One region of the Streptosporangium nanhuense genome, then DNA from elsewhere that is predicted to be linked to it. Evidence: riboswitches for the same ligand, from Rfam matches in the RefSeq annotation. Region 1 holds a riboswitch; each other region holds the start of a gene.
What was found. Region 1 has a riboswitch for cyclic di-AMP ahead of AC5L38_RS15690 (C40 family peptidase). Riboswitches for the same ligand answer to the same signal wherever they lie in the genome.
Positions count from the first base shown of each region.

Region 1 (5,916 bases):
AGAGTCGACAGGAACAGGCCGCCGGCCTCCGTGACCTCGCCCGTCTCGGTGTTGAAACTGGGCAACGTCACGAGCATGCTGGTCAGCACCGCGCTGATGATGAACGTCGGGATCGCCAGGATGACCCCGTCGACGATCCTCGCCACCAGGCGCTGCCACCACTCGGCGAGCGGGGCCGGGGCCCCGGGAGGACCGCCGTACGGCTGGCCGTAGCCCTGCTGCCCGTACGCGGGCTGCTGGCCGTAACCCTGCTGCCCGTAGTCGGGCTGCTGGCCGTAGCCCTGCTGGCCGTACTGCTGCTGGCCGTAGTCGGGCTGCTTGCCGTACGGCTGCTGGCCGTAGTCGGGCTGCTGGCCGTAACCGGGCTGGGGCTGCTGCCCGTAGCCGGGCTGCTGCTGGCCGTAGCCCGGCTGCTGACCGTAACCCTGGTCGGGGGTGGGCTGCTGGCCGTAGCCGGGCTGCTGCCCGTACGCCCCCGTCCCACCCTGCTGACCGTACGCGCCGGTCCCGCCCTGCTGGCCGTAACCCTGGTCGTGGGTGGGCTGCTGGCCGTAGCCGGGCTGCTGCCCGTACGCCCCCGTCCCACCCTGCTGACCGTACGCGCCGGTCCCGCCCTGCTGGCCGTAACCCTGGTCGTGGGTGGGCTGCTGGCCGTAGCCGGGCTGCTGCCCGTACGCCCCCGTCCCACCCTGCTGACCGTAACCCTGCTGCTGGCCGTAGCCCTGCTGCCCGTAGTCGGGCTGCTGGCCGTAACCCTGCTGCTGGCCGTACCCCTGCTGCCCGTAGCCCTGCTGGCCGTAACCGGGCTGGCTCTGTCCTGGGCCGGTGTTCGGCTGTGAGGCCTCCGACCGATATCCCACGACTGTCACGTCGGGATCGAGTTCGTTGGGGGCTCGACCCGCGTTGTGCTGTCCGTAATCCGGCTGTCCCGACGGTGTGCGATCGCGGTCGGGATCATCCTGTCGATACGGCGGCTGTCCGGTGCTCACCGCGTCACCTCACTTAGACTGCGCATGTGGCAAATGTCAGACGCACATGCATGCTGCAGCACAAGGTATCGACATAGGTATCAACAGTCACCTTTCCGATCAGTCAGCTCTAAAGTCATCAGAGTCGGGCTCACGTGTCAGATGTAGCAGCATCCGGGTGTTTCCCAAGGTGTTGGGCTTGACGTGTTCCAGATCGAGGAACTCCGCCACACCCTCGTCGTAGGAGGCGAGAAGTTCCGCGTAGACCTCCGGCGCGACGGGTGTGCCCTGGATTTCCCGGAATCCGTGCCGGGCGAAGAAGTCGACCTCGAAGGTCAGGCAGAAGACCCGGCGCAGCCCGAGCTCGGCGGCCGTGCGAATGAGCGCGGAGACGATCCGGTGGCCGATTCCCAGCCCCCTGCGGGTCGGATCGACGGCGACGGTGCGGATCTCGGCCAGATCCTCCCAGAGGACGTGCAGGGCCCCGCAGCCGATCACCGCCCCCTCCGCGTCGGTGGCGACCCAGAACTCCTGGACGTCCTCGTACAGGGTCACGGTGGCCTTCGCCAGCAGGCGCGGGCCGGCACCGCCGTAGGTGTCGACGAGCCGCCTTATCGCGCGGACGTCCGGGGTGCGTGCGCGGCGGACGGCGACCTCGGCGATCACGGCGACCTCGGTGGTCCCGGCGACCTCGGGACCCGTCCCGGCCTCCGGCGCGCCCCGCTCCGCCTCCGTGGATCCGGCACGCCGCTCCCCGCCGCCGGGGGCGCTGACGACCGGCACGGGAGAATGCTCAGCAAGCTGCTCCATGACCGTTCAGCGTACGTCCTCACCGGTCTTTAATTACGGCTCATCCTTAACTCGCAGCTCGCAGGCCGCACATGACCGTTGGCGATCGCTTTACCACTCTCGGTACGCGGCGCCTCCCGTGTGCCGCAACTCACCTTTGGCACGGTCCCGGACCTGGGAGGACCTCTCGTCCCACCCGTCACACCGAAGGCAAAGCCTGCGTAACGGCTATGTTGATCATATTGAGGTGTGATCTTTTCGTGACACCTCAGTTGCGAAACCTCTACTGAATTCGCAGTTCTGGTTGAGCATGAACCACGGGTGCACTAATCTCCGTGCTCGATGTCAGAGACGTAAAAAGCCTGACCCGCCGAATCCCCCCGCGCGGGGAACCAGGGACCCACCACGTCCTCCGGGGTGAATCCGAGTGCCACCGGCGCACCCGGTAGGGCTGCCTCCGGCCCGAACCCGTCAGCTAACCCGGTAGGCGGCCGAGAGAGGAGCCCGTTGGTGAAGCGCACGCGCGACCTCGGAGGAAAGCAGGCGGGTCACGACACCCGCGATCGAGAACGCGCGCCGCGAGGGCTGCGCCGTCGCATGGCGGTCATCGGCCTGGCATTCGCCACCCTGACCCTCGGCACCCCGCTGGTGTCCGCCACCGCGGACCCCGAGCCCAGCCTCCAGCAGCTGGCCAAGCAGGCCGAGAAACTGCACCAGGAGATCGGCACCCTCGCGGAGCGCTACAACGGCGAGCGGGTCAAGCTCAGGCAGGCCCAGCGGGCCGCGGAGAGCGCCAAGAAGATCCTCGCGTCGAGCGAGTCGGAGCTGGCGTCCCGCCGCACCAAGGCCACCCTCCTGGCGCAGAGCACCTACATGTCGGGCGGCCTGAACTCCGGGCTCGCCTTCACGCAGGCCACCGATCCCGACACCTTCCTCGACCAGGCCACCACCAACTACGCGCTCCAGCAGCAGCAGAGCGAGGAGCTCGCCCAGGTGAGCCGGGCGATCGAGGCCGCCGAGCGGGCCCAGGCCAGTGCCAAGGCCAGGACGACGGAGGTCAAGAAGCTCCTGGCGGAGATCGACGGCAACCGGACCAAGATCGAGCGGCTGGTCGACCGGGTCGAGAGCGACCTGTTCAGCGAGGTGCGCACCAGGGCCGTCAGCAACAGGGGTGCCCGGGTCAAGACGAACGTGCCCATCGTGGGCAGCGGCAAGGGCGCGGAGGCCGCCCGCTGGGCGCTCACCCAGCAGCTGAAGCCGTACGTGTGGGGCGCCGAGGGGCCCAACTCCTTCGACTGCTCCGGCCTGGTCATGTGGGCCTACCAGAAGGTCGGCATCAGCCTGCCGCACTACACCGGCGACCAGTGGACCGCGGGCACCCACGTCTCCAGGAACGAGCTGCGCCCCGGCGACCTGGTCTTCTTCTACAGCGACCTGCACCACGTCGGGATCTACATCGGCGCGGGCCTGATGGTCCACGCGCCCCGGACGGGTGACGTCATCCACATCGCCACGATCGACAACCGGCCCTTCGCCGGAGGCGTCCGCATCGCCGCCTGAGCCGTCTTCCGGCCTGAGCGGTGCGGGCGTCCCTGCCGGCTCGCACGCGTGTCCGGCCCGACCTGCCGGACCGGAGTGGTGTGGCCTGTCCTGCCTGCCGGCTCGCACGCGTGTCCGGCCCGACCTGCCGGACACGCGGCGACGCGTCAGATCAGGCGACGGCGAGCCGCCCAGGCCACGGCCTCGATCGCCGTGGCGACGCCGATGCGGTCGCAGATGCCTCTCAGCCTGCGCCTCACCGTCCGGCCACTGATGTCGAGGCGACGCCCTACCCGATCGACGGTGACACCCTTGGCGAGCTCAGCCAGCAGCACGAGGTCGTCGTCACTGAGACCGATTTCGCTCATGCCCAGGGGGCTGTCGCCATGGCGTGAATCCACTTCTGGATATGCCATCAAGAGTCACTCCCCCCACTCTGGAAACCGGGTGCGAGACGCCGGAAATGAATACCGTCCGCCAGGAACGGTAAACGCCTTGTTCAAAGGTCGTCAAGTTCCGCTCTTCATAGCGTGCGTCCAGTATTGACATAGCAGGCGCTACGTGAAGTACTCATGATATGTCAGTGCCTTTGCGGCTATGTCATGATCGAGCCCAGGCACGAGCCGGCAAGCACCCCCTGGCTGCGACGATCGAAGTCCCGGCAGAACAAGGTTTCGCCGGAACCACCGTCTCGCCGGACACTCCGAAGCCGATCCCCCGGGGATCCCGGCCCGCCCGTATTTTCCGGCAAAAATTGATCTCTTCCCCGCGCTCTCCGGCGACCATGCCTCACCGCCTTGACCACACGCCACGGAAAACGCGGAAATATGAGGGTCAAGGGCGAGGCTTTGCGGCATTCGCGAAGTACCGCGCAACGGCGGACCGTCGGGCGATATTGGACATACTGGAAAGGGATATCTGCACCATGCGGAAAAGCGTCCGGTATTGCGCGGAAGCAGTGGAGCCGGTGGAACCACGGGCCCGGCGACCGTTTCCCACCCACCGGATCCGCCCCGACGCCCCGGGCGCTTCCACGGGGAACCGTCCCGATCCGTGAGACTCCGCGAGGGTGATTCGCCCCGGCGCCCCGAGACGATTCTCCTACGAGGACGGCCAGGAGACGGTGGGGGAACCGCTGCGGCGTGACCCGGCCGCGCGCAGCTCACGCTCCGTTTCGTACCCATTTGTACCCACCGGCGCGAGACCGCGCGGGACGCCGATCGGCGAGGTGGGACGGTGACGGGGCCGCTCGGCGGGAGTGGGCGGGGTGAGGGCGCCGCTCGGCGGGAGCGGGACGGTGACGCTCGGCGCGGCGCCGCGCGGCCTGGCCCGGCTCGGCTCGGCCCGGCGCGGCCCGGCCCGGCGCGGCCCGGCGCGGCCCGGCGCGGCCGATCAGGCTCTCCGGGCGCTCCTCGACCCCGACGTCCCGAGCGGTGAACAGGGCCGCCCCGGCCTCGGCACAGGGGCGCCCCCGCCTGGGAACACACCGTCGCCGGGAGGCGGACAGCCCCTCATGGCGGTGGCGCCGGGCCGGGGAGTCCCCGGCCCGGCGCCACCGCAGAAGGAAGATCGTCCTTCCGTGCCGCCCGCCTGCTCAGGCGGTCGGCTTGACCAGCGGGAACAGGATGGTCTCGCGGATGTTCTTGCCCGTGAAGGCCATGATGAGGCGGTCGATGCCGAGGCCCATGCCACCGGTGGGCGGCATCGCATATTCCAGGGCAGTGAGGAAGTCCTCGTCAAGCTGCATGGCCTCGACGTCGCCGCCCGCGGCGAGCATGGACTGCTCGGTGAGACGGCGGCGCTGCTCGATCGGGTCGTTCAGCTCCGAGTAGCCGGTGCCCAGCTCGGTGCCGAAGCCGATCAGGTCCCACTTCTCGGTGAGGAGCGGGTTGTCCCGGTGGATGCGGGCCAGCGGGGAGGTCTCCAGCGGGTAGTCCATGACGAACGTGGGCTGGACGAGCGTGTGCTCGACGAGGGCCTCGAAGATCTCCTGGACCAGCTTGCCCTGGCCCCACTTGGCGTCCCAGTGGATCTCCCGCGCGTCCGCGAGCTTGCGGACGTGCTCCAGGGGCGTCTCGGTGGTGACCTCCTCGCCCAGTGCCTCGGAGACCGACCCGTACAGGGTGATCCGCGGCCACTTCGCCAGACCGAGGTCGATCTCCTGGCCCTGGTGGACGACCACGGAGTGGCCGAGAGCGGCCAGCACGGCCTTCTGGATCATCCGCTGGGTCAGGTCGGCGATGTCGTTGTAGTCGAGGTACGTGCCGTACGCCTCCAGCATCGTGAACTCGGGGTTGTGCGTGGAGTCCGCGCCCTCGTTGCGGAAGTTGCGGTTGATCTCGAAGACCTTCTCCAGCCCGCCGACCACCAGCCGCTTGAGGTAGAGCTCGATCGCAATGCGGAGGTAGAGCTCCATGTCGTACGCGTTGATGTGGGTCTTGAAGGGCCTGGCCGTGGCTCCGCCGTGGATCGGCTGGAGCATCGGCGTCTCGACCTCCAGGTAGCCCTCCTCGTGCCAGAAGTCGCGGACGGCCCGGACCACGGCGCTGCGCGTGTGAGCGAGCTTCCTGGCCTCGTCGTTGACGATGAGGTCGACGTAGCGCTGGCGGACCCGCGCCTC
Region 1 covers NZ_JCADBG010000007.1:113,167-119,082, reverse strand. Annotated here, with positions in the region: gene AC5L38_RS15700 (RDD family protein) at 1-860, opposite strand, end outside; gene AC5L38_RS15695 (amino-acid N-acetyltransferase) at 1,089-1,634, opposite strand; cyclic di-AMP (ydaO/yuaA leader) riboswitch at 2,116-2,262, shown strand; gene AC5L38_RS15690 (C40 family peptidase) at 2,268-3,317, shown strand; gene AC5L38_RS15685 (helix-turn-helix domain-containing protein) at 3,464-3,664, opposite strand; gene lysX (bifunctional lysylphosphatidylglycerol synthetase/lysine--tRNA ligase LysX) at 4,891-5,916, opposite strand, start outside.

Region 2 (5,916 bases), on a different contig from region 1:
TCGCCGACCGGGTGGCCGGCCTGGACGCCGGCGCCGACGACTACCTCGTCAAGCCGTTCCACTTCACCGAGCTCCTCGCCCGGCTGCGGGCGCTGGGCCGCCGCGGCGACGAGCTCGGATCGGTCCTGCGGGTGGGCGAGCTGACACTCGACCTGACAGCCCACCGGGTCTGGCGATCCGGCGTCGAGCTCGACCTCACCTCGCGCGAGTACTCGCTGCTGCGCTACTTCATGCACCATCCCGGTGCGACGCTCTCGGCCGAGGACCTGCTGGAGCACGTGTGGGACGCCCACGCCAACCCCTTCACCGCCTCGGTGCGGGTGATCCTCAGCCGGCTGCGCAGGAAGCTCGGCGACCCTCCCCTGATCGTCACGATCACCAGCGCCGGCTACCGGCTGAAGGGGCCCTCGTCATGACCCGTCCCTGGCGGTCGCTGCGCGCGCGCCTGGCCGTGCTCGGATTCCTCGCGATCTACCTTCCGGCCCTCCTGCTGTTCGGGGTGATCCTGGTGACCGACACCGAGACGACCTCCTGGCTGGTCGACGGCGTGGAGAGCACGCGGACCGTGTCCGGGCACAGGTCGGCGTGGGTCACCTGGACCATCCTCGCCCTCGCCCCGGCCGCCGCCGCGCTGGCCTGGTGGTGGGCGGGCCGGGCGACGGCCCCGATCGAGCGGATCCGCGCGGCGGCCGACGACATCGGCGGGACCGACCTGAGCCGCCGCATCGCCCTCGACCGCGGGCCGGCCGAGGTGGTGGCGCTGGCCGCGAGCTTCGACGCCATGCTCGACCGGCTGGAGCGGGCCGCCGCGACGCAGTGGCGGCTGATCGACGAGACCAGCCACGAGCTGCGCGTGCCGCTGTCGGTCCTGATGACCAACGCCGAGGTGCTCCTCGACCACCCCGCGCCCACCGTCGAGATCTACCGGCGGGGGCTGCAACGCTCGCGGGCGGCCTCGGAACGGCTCCGGACGACGATCGACCACCTGCTGGTCGACGCCCGCGCGCGGGCCCGCGCCGTGGACCGGCGGCCGGCCGACCTGGTGACCCTGGTACGCGACGTCGTCGAGCACGCCGGCGTGCTGGCGGCCGAAAAGGAGATCGGCCTGTCGGTCACCGGCCCGCCCGCCGCCGTGTGCTCCGTCGACGAGCCCACCATGAGCCGGGCGATCTCCAACCTCGTCGACAACGCGATCAGGTACGCCCCGGCCGGATCGGAGGTGGAGATCGCCGTCGAGGTCGCAGGTGCCGAGGCCGCGGTGACCGTGACCGACCACGGCCCCGGCATCCCCGCCGGCGAGCGGGAACACGTCTTCGAACGCTTCTGGCGCGGCCGGCGCGACGTCCCCGGCACCGGGCTCGGCCTGCCGATCGCCAGGCAGATCGCGCTGGCCCACGGCGGCGACCTCACGCTGGACCCTGCCCGGCCCGAGGGCGACGGCTGCGCCTTCAGGCTCACCCTGCGCCGCTGACCGGTCCCGGGGACGGCCTTCGGCTCGCGGCCCCGGACCGGGGCACCGCCGCGACACCGTGTCCGGGGGCCGTTCCTAGCCGAGCGCCTTGAGGTAGCGGCGCATCCGGCGCTTGGCGCGGTAGCCGACGCGCAGCACGTTCGGCGGGACCTCCACGCGCATGCGGGCGCGGCGGCGGGCGGCGGCGTACTCGGGGCCCTCCAGCAGGGAGCTCGCCGGGACGAGCCGCCCGGAGCGGGCCTGCCCGACCAGGGAGACCATCCGCGACACCCAGTCGCTCTCGCCGCCGGGGTGGAAGTAGTTGACCTTGCACCAGGCGTCGTCCGGGTCCAGGAACCGCCCTGCGGAGAGGTCGTCGAGGGTGCCGAGCAGGCCGCTGTCCTCGAAGACCAGATTGATCATCTCGGCGCCCACCCCGAAGTCCGACAGCACCAGGAGCGGCACCCGCTGGGCGATCGCCTCCAGCGCGGCGGTCGAGCTGACGGTGACGAATCCGGCCGCGTGGGCCAGGTGCTCGTGCATGGGCCCCACCGCGAAGCGCACGGCCTCGGCGCGCACCCGGCCCTCCTCGGCGAGCGACTGCCACAGGCGCTGGTAGTGGTGGCGCTCGTTGTGGGTCTGGCGCTCGGTGTCCAGGGCGCGGAGCTTGACGACGACGTCCAGGTCCGGCCGCCTGCGGGCCAGCTCGGCCAGGGCGAGCAGGACGCGCTCGCGCTCCTCCCTGCGCCTGGGCACCTTGGCCTGGGTGGCGAACACCACCCGGTCGCGCGGCCCGGTCGCGGGGGTCTCCACGCCGTCGCGCAGGAACGGCAGCCGGGCCAGCCCGATCTGGCCGCCCCCGCCCAGCCGGCAGCCGATCTCGGAGAACTCCTCGACCTCCCGGCCGCTGTGCAGCACGAACAGGTCGCACCCGCTGCGGAACAGCCACGCCTTCTCGGTGGCGGGGACGGAGATGCCCGGCAGCCCCGAGACGAACACCGGCCGGGGCCGCAACCCGGCCAGCACCTCGCCGACCAGCACGTCCACCACGGGTCCCGTACAGGCGACGAGCACCACGTCGGGCCGAAGGCGCTCCGCGGTCCGGCGCAGCGCGCGGGCCGACAGCACGGGCGGGTCGGCCGCCGAGCCGGCGACGGCCGCGTGGATCTGCGCCGGCGACGGGGTGATGGGGGTACGGATGACCGCCAGCTCCGTCTCGCAGCCCGAGGGCAGGTCCCTCAGCAGGCAGGCCGCCCACTTCAGGTAGGAGTCGGAGTCGGCCACGGCCAGGACCTTCAAGGAGAACCTCCGGCGGGGAATCCCCGGTTTCGTACGGTTTCGTGTGCAGGGAAGCGCGTCCCGCGCGCGGCGGGCCCGCCGGGCGTCGGCCACGGGATCATGCCCCGGGGACTCCCGTGTCGTGATGGGCGAACCTCGACAGGTGCGAGCGCAGTGACGGCGCCGCCTCGGCCGTCCACCACTCGTCGGGGACGTCCACCGTCTCCACGGCGACGCCCCGGGCCGAGAGCAGGACCCGCAGGGAGGTGACCGCGGTGGACGGCAGGCTGAGCACCCGCTGCTCGGCGGCGAGCCCGCGCAGGGTCATCTCGGCGGGGGTCCCGCCGTCGTAGACGGTGATCCCCGGCTGCTCCCCGACCCGGACGAGGTCGTCGGGATCCTCGCGGCGGTGCGGGAAGTAGGCCACCGGACCGGCCGAGCCGAGCCCGGCCAGCCAGGTGAAGTAGCGGTCGCGGTGGATCAGGCCGTTGCGGACCAGCGAGGTGCCGAGGACGACGGTGCGCTCCTCGGGACGGGGCCCGCGCAGCGGCTGGGACCGCAGCCAGGCGAAGTCGTGGGTGACCAGCTCGGCTCCCCCGGCGCGTACGGCCTTCGCCAGGTCGGGGGGCACGGGCAGCGCGGTGAAGATCGACAGTCGTCCCGAGCGGGCGGCGGCGCGCAGCCTGAGCCCGGCCGCCGCGCCGAGGGCGGTCCTGAGCCTTCCGGCCTTCGCCCTGGCCCTCAGCAGGGGCGTTCCCACCCTGCCGGTGAGCAGTTCCAGGAGCCTGATGGTGGCGAGACCGTCGTCGACGATCACGATCCGGCCGGGGAGCGCGGTGAGCCAGCGGAACTGGACCTTGCCGGAGAAGGCGTCGCCCACCACCCAGGTCTCGCCCCGGCGCGGCCTGGGCATGTCCTGCCTGGCCGCGGTGAGCTCCAGCCCCCTCGGCAGGGTGAGACGGCCCAGCTCGCGGCCCGTCACGGCCAGCGGGCGGAGTTTCGCCCTGGGCACGAGATGGCTGCGGGCGCCGAGCAGCCCGGCATGATGTGCCTCCACCGCGCAGAGCATCTGCAGCGGGGACTCCACCCAGGCAACGGCCGAACCCTGATCCCGCGCGTGGTCTCGGCCGTCCTCCACGCCGGGCGATGACCCGTTCACGACTGCCACAACCTAACCCGGTGTGCTTAAGCGCCCGGGAACTGCGGGTGAACAGCCGACCACGCGCGTCTGTTGATGATCGTCCGGACTTTACCCGCGGGCGCGGCGGGGCCTCGGGGAAAGCGTGTTCCTTTACTCGGCACCTTTACCTTCGCGGGGTCACGGAGCCTCGCGGGGCCCCTCACGGGCACATCTCTTTACCTTCCGGGCGGCGAGGCCCGCCCGCTGCCCTCCATCATCGCTCTGAGCTGCGCAAACTCCCTCGGGCGCGGGGCCGGGGCCACTGGATCCGGCGCGCCGCCCCCGGCCCCCGCATGGGGGAACCTCTACCATCGGAATACTTTTTACCATCGAATACATGTTCGAAACTTTACCGGGTGCCTCACGCCCTTACCGAGGGTCCGCTCGCGCGTCATAGCACCCCTCCGCAGGCGACTCGCGGGCGGGTGCGGAAAACCCGGATCGCCGCAGGGGCAGGGGATCCCGACGTCGGCGCGAGTTGCGCCCGACCACCTCGGGGAGGTGTGGCCGAGGTCGCCGCGCCCCGCCTCTCCGGCCGGAGGGCACCCCGCAACACCGACCTGATTCAGGCGTATTCCCAAGTCAAGGCAATATGTCCTACTTGTAATCGTCTGTCCCCCTGACGTACCTTCGTCCTATTCGTGGCGATTGCCTAGGTCTATCCAGGTCTGTGCATTGCCGTCACATTGCCCGACTGTGTCCCACCTGGTGGAGCCCCTCCACCGATGGTGAGCACGGCCGCCGAATCCGCGAGGTCTGCGGAACCGGGGAACCACGTTCCTGGGGTGAATCAGCGCACCTGTGCGCCGTAGGGCACTTCCCAGCCCGAACCCGTCAGCTAACCCGGTAGGCGGAATGGAAGCGAAGCAAGGAGTCGAACCCCCGTATGACTAAGCATCGCCTCATCTCCACCCCCCGCGCCGCCTGCGCCATCATGGGCGCGTGCGTCGCCCTGGCGACCGGCACCACCGGCACCGCCCTGGCCGCCGACGGCCACGGCGTCGTGAACGCGCCGCCCGTCGACACCAAGGCCCAGGACGCCAAGGCCGCCAAGACCCCGCTGCAGATCGTGGCCGAGAGGCTCCCCAAGGTCTCCGCCGCGAAGGTCCTGGACATCGCCTCCAAGCAGATCGGCGTCCGCGAGAACGCCAACGGCGGCGGGACCAAGTTCCACTCCTGGTACATGTCGAGCCCCCGCGCCAAGGAGACCCTCGCGCGCGACGGCGGCAACACCGTGTACGACTACGCCAACGCCCCCTGGTGCGCGATGTTCGTCTCCTGGGTCGGCGAGGTGGCCGGCATCCGCCCCACGATGGGCTGGGACGCCTACACCGTGGCCCACGCCAAGTGGTTCAAGAACAACGGCCACTGGGGCACCATCCCGACCCCCGGCGCCGTCGTCTACTTCGACTGGGCCGGCGGCAAGAGCATCGAGGGCATCGACCACGTCGGCTTCGTGAAGAAGGACAACGGAGACGGCACGATCACCACGATCGAGGGCAACACCGGCAACGGCGACGTCGAGCAGCGCGTCCGTCCCGTCTCCGAGGTCGTCGGCTACGGCTACCCCGTCTACTCCAACTGACCTCACCCGGTCCGCTTCGACCGACCGCGCTCACCGCCGCCCGCGGCCGCCGTTCCCCCACGGCGGGCGCGGGCGTCCCGGCCCCCGCCGGCGAACGACGGCCAGGTCCCGGCCGGTGAACGACGGCCAGGTCCCCGCCGGTGAACGACGGCCAGGTCCCCGCCGGTGAACGACGGCCAGGTCCCCGCCGGTGAACGACGGCCAGGTCCACACGCTCCCGGGGGCGCCGCTCGAACGAGCGGCGCCCCCGGGAGCGTTTCGCGTCCTCCCCCGCCCGGCTCCGGCCCCGGGACCGGGACCGCCCTCCTGCCCGGCCCCCACCTTGGCCCCTCTCCGGCCCGGCCCCGAGGCCGCCCCGCCTCACCTTGCCCTCGTTCCTCCTCGCGCCGGCCTTCCCGGCGCATCCGCTCCAGCCGCGCCCGC
Region 2 covers NZ_JCADBG010000001.1:972,012-977,927, reverse strand. Annotated here, with positions in the region: gene AC5L38_RS04075 (response regulator transcription factor) at 1-416, shown strand, start outside; gene AC5L38_RS04070 (HAMP domain-containing sensor histidine kinase) at 413-1,471, shown strand; gene AC5L38_RS04065 (DUF6716 putative glycosyltransferase) at 1,547-2,749, opposite strand; gene AC5L38_RS04060 (hypothetical protein) at 2,847-3,815, opposite strand; cyclic di-AMP (ydaO/yuaA leader) riboswitch at 4,638-4,776, shown strand; gene AC5L38_RS04055 (CHAP domain-containing protein) at 4,795-5,493, shown strand.
Region 2: linked by a shared signal. The riboswitch ahead of AC5L38_RS04055 (CHAP domain-containing protein) and the one ahead of AC5L38_RS15690 (C40 family peptidase) in region 1 are both predicted to bind cyclic di-AMP.

Region 3 (5,916 bases), on a different contig from region 1:
GATCTGCCTGCTCACCAGGTTCTGGGCCGGTCCGGACAGGACCGTCGCCAGGCTCAGCATCCCCATGACCAGGCCCACCGCCCTCGGGTCGCCGAGCGAGGCGACCCCCGTCCGGCGCCGTACGACACCCGCCGAGGTCACCGCGTAGAGCAGGCACGCCCCGAACGCCGCGCCCAGGCCGCCGACGAGCGTGCCCGACAGCACGTCGCCCGCCTTGGCGTGGCCCAGCTCGTGCGCGACCACCAGCTCGACCTCGTCGGCGGGCGCGCGGAGCAGCGTGTCGTAGACCACGATCCTGCGGGTCGCGCCGAACCCGGAGACGTACGCGTTGAGCGCGGTGGTCCGCCGGGAGGCGTCGGCGACGAGCACGTTCTCGACCGGCACGCCGTCCCTGGCGGCCATGGCGAGCAGGTCGTCGCGAAGCTGTCCGGCCTCCAGCGGCCTGAAGTCGTTGAAGACCGGCTCGACGAGCACCGGGTAGGCGAAGGAGGCGGCCACGGTCAGCACGAACGCCCCGGCCGACGCGGGGATCCACCAGCGCCGGTAGCGCCGCGCCAGGGCGACCACCGCCAGCACCATGATCGCGGTCAGCGCGGTGCCGATGCCGGTGCTCTTGGCCCGGTCGGCCGACCAGGCCGGCCAGGCCTGGGTGGACAGCCCGAAGTCGCGCAGGTAGCCCTCCGACCACATCCCCAGGGGCCAGCGCAGGATCGCCACGGCCGCCGACAGCGCCAGCACGCCGAGGAGCGTCCGCAGCCACCACGGCCCCGGCAGCCGGTCGGCGAGCCGCGCGCCCAGCGGGGTGGCCACCAGCACCCCCGCCACGACCAGCGTCAGGCCGAGCGACAGGTAGCCGGGAAGGCTGACCAGCGCGTCGAACCTCTCGGCCCTGGCGATCTGCTCGGCGGTGAAGTCACGGGCCGGATCGGGAACGACGGGCGGGGCCCCCTCGGGCAGTGCCCGCCAGGGCGTGGTGAACGCCACGACCGCCAGCGTGACCACCCCCAGGACGGCCAGCGCCCACCCCGCCGACCGCACGCCCGGGGGCGTGTCCGTCGTGCTCAGCGTCACGTGAGTTCCTCCCTGAGGTAGTCGCGCCAGGCTCCGGTGAACTCGGCCACCGGCAGGCCGAGCGTGCTCCCGACATCGCTACCGTAGAGCCTCACCAGGGCCTTCTCTCCGAAGCGCTCCGCGACGAACCTGCAGGCGAGCCACGCCTCCTCGTACGCCTGCGCGAGCCGCGGCGCGCCGGGGGCGAAGTCGGCCGGGGCGGGGAGCCGGGCGGGCAGGACGCCCGCGCGCACCTCCGCGGCCAGCTCCGCGGCGGCCGTGCGCACCGCGAGCCCGGCGTCACGGTAGCCCGCGTAGTCGGCGAAGCCCTCCGAGAGCCACATCGGCACCCGGCCGCCCCGGGTCGCGCCGGTGGCCACGTGGGCGAGCTCGTGGGTGATCACGACATCCCTGCCGGTCCCGGTGAGCCGGGCGTATCCCGACGGCAGGACGATCACCCGGTCCGCGGTCGCCATCGCGGCCAGGCCGCGGGTGCTCCCGGCCCCGGCGAGCGACGCGGCCTCGGCGTCGGTGGCGGGGAAGAGGACCACCGCGTGGACCGGCCCCCAGATCGCCGCGACCGTCGCGCGGGCCCGGTCGGCCCTGGCCGCCAGATCCCGCAGGACGGCGGCCGGGACGCCGTGGCCGATCACGAGCGAGTGCTCTCCCCGGACGGTGACCGCGGCGCCCGGCCACAGATCGTGAGGGTCGCGCGGAGGTGTCCGGGGGCCGTGAGGGGCGTCGGGCAAAAGCGGTGCGGCTCCGGCCAGGAGGGGGCCCGTCCCGGCGAACGGACCGGCGCTCATCAGCGCCAGCATCCCGGCGAGCACGGCGCGGCGCCCTTTCGGGACGGACATACGAGCCGATGGTACTCGACCGGCATGGAGCGGCCCCGGCCCTCCTGGTGGAGGGCCGGGGCCGCTCTTGCGTGCTCGGACGCCTGCCCGGACGCGGGCTCGGTGCCCGTACTCGGATTCCGGGCCTGGGCTTCTCGCTCAGGCCTCGTAGTCCGGGCTCCGTGCCCGGGCTCCGTGCGGGGCTCAGCCCCCGGGCCGTGCCGCTCCTGCGAAGGAGGACCTGTAGTAGCCGGCCAGCCTCACGACACGGACCGTCTTGCCGCTGCTCGGCGAGTGGACCATCCTGCCCTTGCCGACGTACATGCCGACGTGGCCCTTCCCACTGAAGAACATCAGGTCACCGGGGCGCAGCTTGCTCCACGAGACCTTCTTCTTGATCGACCTGTACTGGCTGTGCGTGATCCTGGGGAGGGACACGCCCGCCTTGCGCCAGGCGTACCGGACGAGCCCCGAACAGTCGAACGCTCCGGGACCGGAGGCTCCCCACCGGTACGGGTCGCCGATCTGCTTCTTGGCCGCCGAGACCGCCTTACCGGCCCGGACCTTCTGCAGTGCCGCCTTGCTCCTCCCGACCTTGCCCTTGGCCTTGGCCCTGGTCGCGGTGGTCACGGTTCGAGGGGCGGTCTTCTTGGTGCTCTCGGCCTTCTCGGAGGCGTCGGTCACGCTGTTGAACAAGATCTCCGAGGGGCCGTCCGCCACCGCCTGCGCCGCCGTGGGCCCTAGGGTGACCGCTCCGGCTGAGGCGGTCAGGGTGAGGGCGATACCGCCGATGGAAAGGCGGAAAAGGCGCGACAGACGGGGGTTGTACGGGGTGGTAGACAGGATTTCTCCTTGGGACTTCCACTGATGCCTACCGGGTTAGCTGACGGGTTCGGGCTTGGAAGATGCCCTACGGCACAAATGTGCCGATTCACCCCTGGCCACACTGTGCTGGGCCTTTTGGGTCCCCGGTTCCATGCCTCCTGGCTGCATAGATTCGGCGGGCCGCCGTGATGAGCCCTGCCCCCGGGTGGGGGCGCGGCGGCCGGTTGGATTTCTATAGGGACACCGGCCCGAAGACCGACATTCGCCGCGACGGCGTGGCTTGCACGTCGCGACGCCAGAAGTTACCCCGATCTCCAACTTTCGGCAAAGCATTCGCCAAATCGGGTGACCGGACAGCCCTCTTGATCTTCCTGTTACCCCTGCTAAATGGCTATTTATGCTATTGAGATATGACCCTCGTCACACGACCGGCATCACTCTGATTAATAGTGATTTCTGTAATATTCATCACATCGCCGCGCCTGAGGCTTGGCCTTAGAATGCGCCGCCCCCGGACGATCGGGCCTCTCGGCCCCTGCGCGCACGTGCCGGCACCATGGATCGACCTCCGGAAATCCGCCCGAACGACCTCAAAACCGGCGGCGCCGAGCGCCAGGACGGACATCGGTTCACCCGGCCCCCCGATCGCGCGGGCACGGGACGCGGTGGAGCCTGGCGGCCTCCCAGGGGCCGGGGAGCCGGTGGAGCGCACGGCGAGGTGTGAACGCCTCAGTGAGGGCCCTGCGCGCTCTCAGGGCGGAGCCCACCCGGGCCCCGGCACGTGTCCTCAAGGGGAGCCCGCACGAACCCGATGCGCTCTCAGGACGGAGGACACGCGCCCAGGCCCTGGGAGCCCGCTCCGGACGGCGCGGGCACCCGGGAGACGTCCACCGTCACCACGCGCCGGAGCCGGAACCCATCGGCCCCGCTCAGGGCTCGGCGGGCAGGGCTCAGGGGCGGACGGCTCCGACGATGCGGCGGCCGTAGGAGGAGAGCGGGACGACCTTCACGACGTCACCGGTCTGCGGGGCGTGCACGATGTTGCCGTCGCCCGCGTACATGCTGACGTGGCCGAGACCCTCGCTGAAGATGAGGTCGCCCGGCTGGAGCTCGCTCAGCGACACCTTGCGGCTCGCGCCCCAGCTCCACTGCTCCCAGGTCGTACGGGGAAGGCTGACCCCCCCGCTGCGCCAGGCCCCCTGGACCAGGCCGGAGCAGTCCCAGCCGCTGGGACCCGTGCCGCCGTACCGGTAGGGCTTGCCGATCTGGGCGAAGGCGAACTGCAGGGCGGCACGGGCGTTGCCCGAGGCGGAGCCGTTGTACTGGAGTCCGGAGCTCTCGGGGTTGCCCGTCTTGAAGACGTTGAGCTCGCGCAGGAGCTTCGTCTGGGCCCTGACCATCTTGTCGGCCTTGGCCTTCTCCTTGGCCAGGTCGTCACGCGTCTCGTCGGCTTCGGCCAGCGCGTCCTTGGCCTGGTCGCGACTGGTCCGCAGCGCCTTGGTGGCCTCGTCGAAGGCGCTCAGGGACTGGGCGCGGGAGGTGGACATCTGGTCGGCGGCGGCCAGGCCGCTCAGCAGCGCGCCGGGGTCGCTCTGGTAGATCATGCCTTCCCAGCCGTTGATCACCCCGACCTGGTAGGTGCTGACCGCCATCGTGACGAGCTCCTTGCGCAGCCCGGCGACCTGCTCGTTCTGGCGGCTCAGGTCGTCGTTGAGCGTGCGGTACTTCTTCCTGGCCCGCTTCCACTTCTCCGAGGCCTGGTTGTACTTCTCGACGACCTGGTCGGCCTGCTCGTTGAGCTTGTCCAGCTTCTTCTTGGCCTGGGCGAGCGTCGGCTTCGGCTCGGCGAACGCTCCGCCGACCGGCATCATCAGCAACGCGAGGGCGAGCCCGGCCGCCACCGGCATCCGAATCAGTCCAACCGGCAAACCCGCCACGGCCACGTCAACGCCTCCCGACTGCACCAGACCTGCGGCGAATAGTACAGAAGAAGTAATGATTGACTCACCTTTTCGCCGGGTTTGCTCCTTATTCGCAGGTGGAAGCGCTTTACCCGCGACCGGCGGCGGCCGTCCCGCCACCCGGAAGCGCCCCCCGGTCACGGGGAGCGCCCGGCCTCGACCCCGTTCGCGCTACCCGCAGGTGGCGATGTCGCAGATCTTGGCGGTCATCCTCCTGGCGTCGCGCAGCTGGACGGTCCAGTCGCTCCTCGCGGGCTTGGAGTACTCCCCCGCCCAGAGGTAGACCACGACGGCGTTGCCCTTCCTGACCAGCACGCTCCGGTCGCCGCCCACCCCGGCCTTCTTCCCGTAGTAGACCTGTCCGGAGACCCTCAGCGCCTCGTCGCCGAGCCCGGTCAGGCGCGAGGAGGCGTAGCGGTAACCGGAGCCCGAGCCGGCCCTGGCCCCGCACCGGGCCAGGGCGGCGCGCACCTGGGCGACGGCCGCGACGGCCGAGGCCCGCGAGCCGTACAGGATCACCTGCTCGACCTTCATGAAGTCCGGCACGCCGGTGAAGGTCACCGTCCGCGCGGCCACCCGGCCGGTCGCGGCCAGTGTGCTCCTGTCACACGGGTTGACGGCCAGCCTGGTCCTCGCCGAGTTGGCGACCTTCCAGTTGGTCTCGGGGTCGTCGTCCTTCTTGGCGGCGTCCTTCTCGTACAGCAGGAAGCCTCTGGGGACGGCGGCCGTCGTGGCCGCCGCGGGCGCGGTGACGGTCGCTCCGGCGGCCAGGACGGCGAGGGCGAGCGTTATGATCTTCTTCATCGAATCGAACCTCCTGGGTGATCCGATGCCCGGCGACCCCGAAAGGTTTACGCGCGCCCCAGACGTCTGAGAAGAAGCACCGAGGGCACCGGCCTGGCGCCCATCCTGCGTACCGACTCGGCCACCTCGCGGTCCGAGGAGACCACCGCGACCGCGCGCCCGGCGGGCTCGGCGCGGACCAGCTGGCGGATCAGGTCGTCGGCGATCTGGTTCGGGGCGCTGAACAGCACGCGCACCCCCCTGGGCGCCGACACCGGGACCGGGCCGTTCAGCTCGGCGCCGTCGAAGACGCAGGTCAGCTCGGTGCGGGTCTGCGCGTAGAGGGCGCCGAGACCGGTGAGGAGGCGGCTGCGCTGGTCGGCCAGGGTGAACGTGCCGTAACCGGTCTTGGTCACGTTGTAGCCGTCGACGATCAGGTGGATCTGCGGCAGCGCGAGCAG
Region 3 covers NZ_JCADBG010000002.1:199,131-205,046, reverse strand. Annotated here, with positions in the region: gene AC5L38_RS05815 (M48 family metallopeptidase) at 1-1,071, opposite strand, end outside; gene AC5L38_RS05810 (hypothetical protein) at 1,068-1,907, opposite strand; gene AC5L38_RS05805 (C40 family peptidase) at 2,091-2,570, opposite strand; cyclic di-AMP (ydaO/yuaA leader) riboswitch at 2,740-2,899, opposite strand; gene AC5L38_RS05800 (C40 family peptidase) at 3,662-4,618, opposite strand; gene AC5L38_RS05795 (hypothetical protein) at 4,844-5,476, opposite strand; gene AC5L38_RS05790 (NYN domain-containing protein) at 5,524-5,916, opposite strand, start outside.
Region 3: linked by a shared signal. The riboswitch ahead of AC5L38_RS05805 (C40 family peptidase) and the one ahead of AC5L38_RS15690 (C40 family peptidase) in region 1 are both predicted to bind cyclic di-AMP.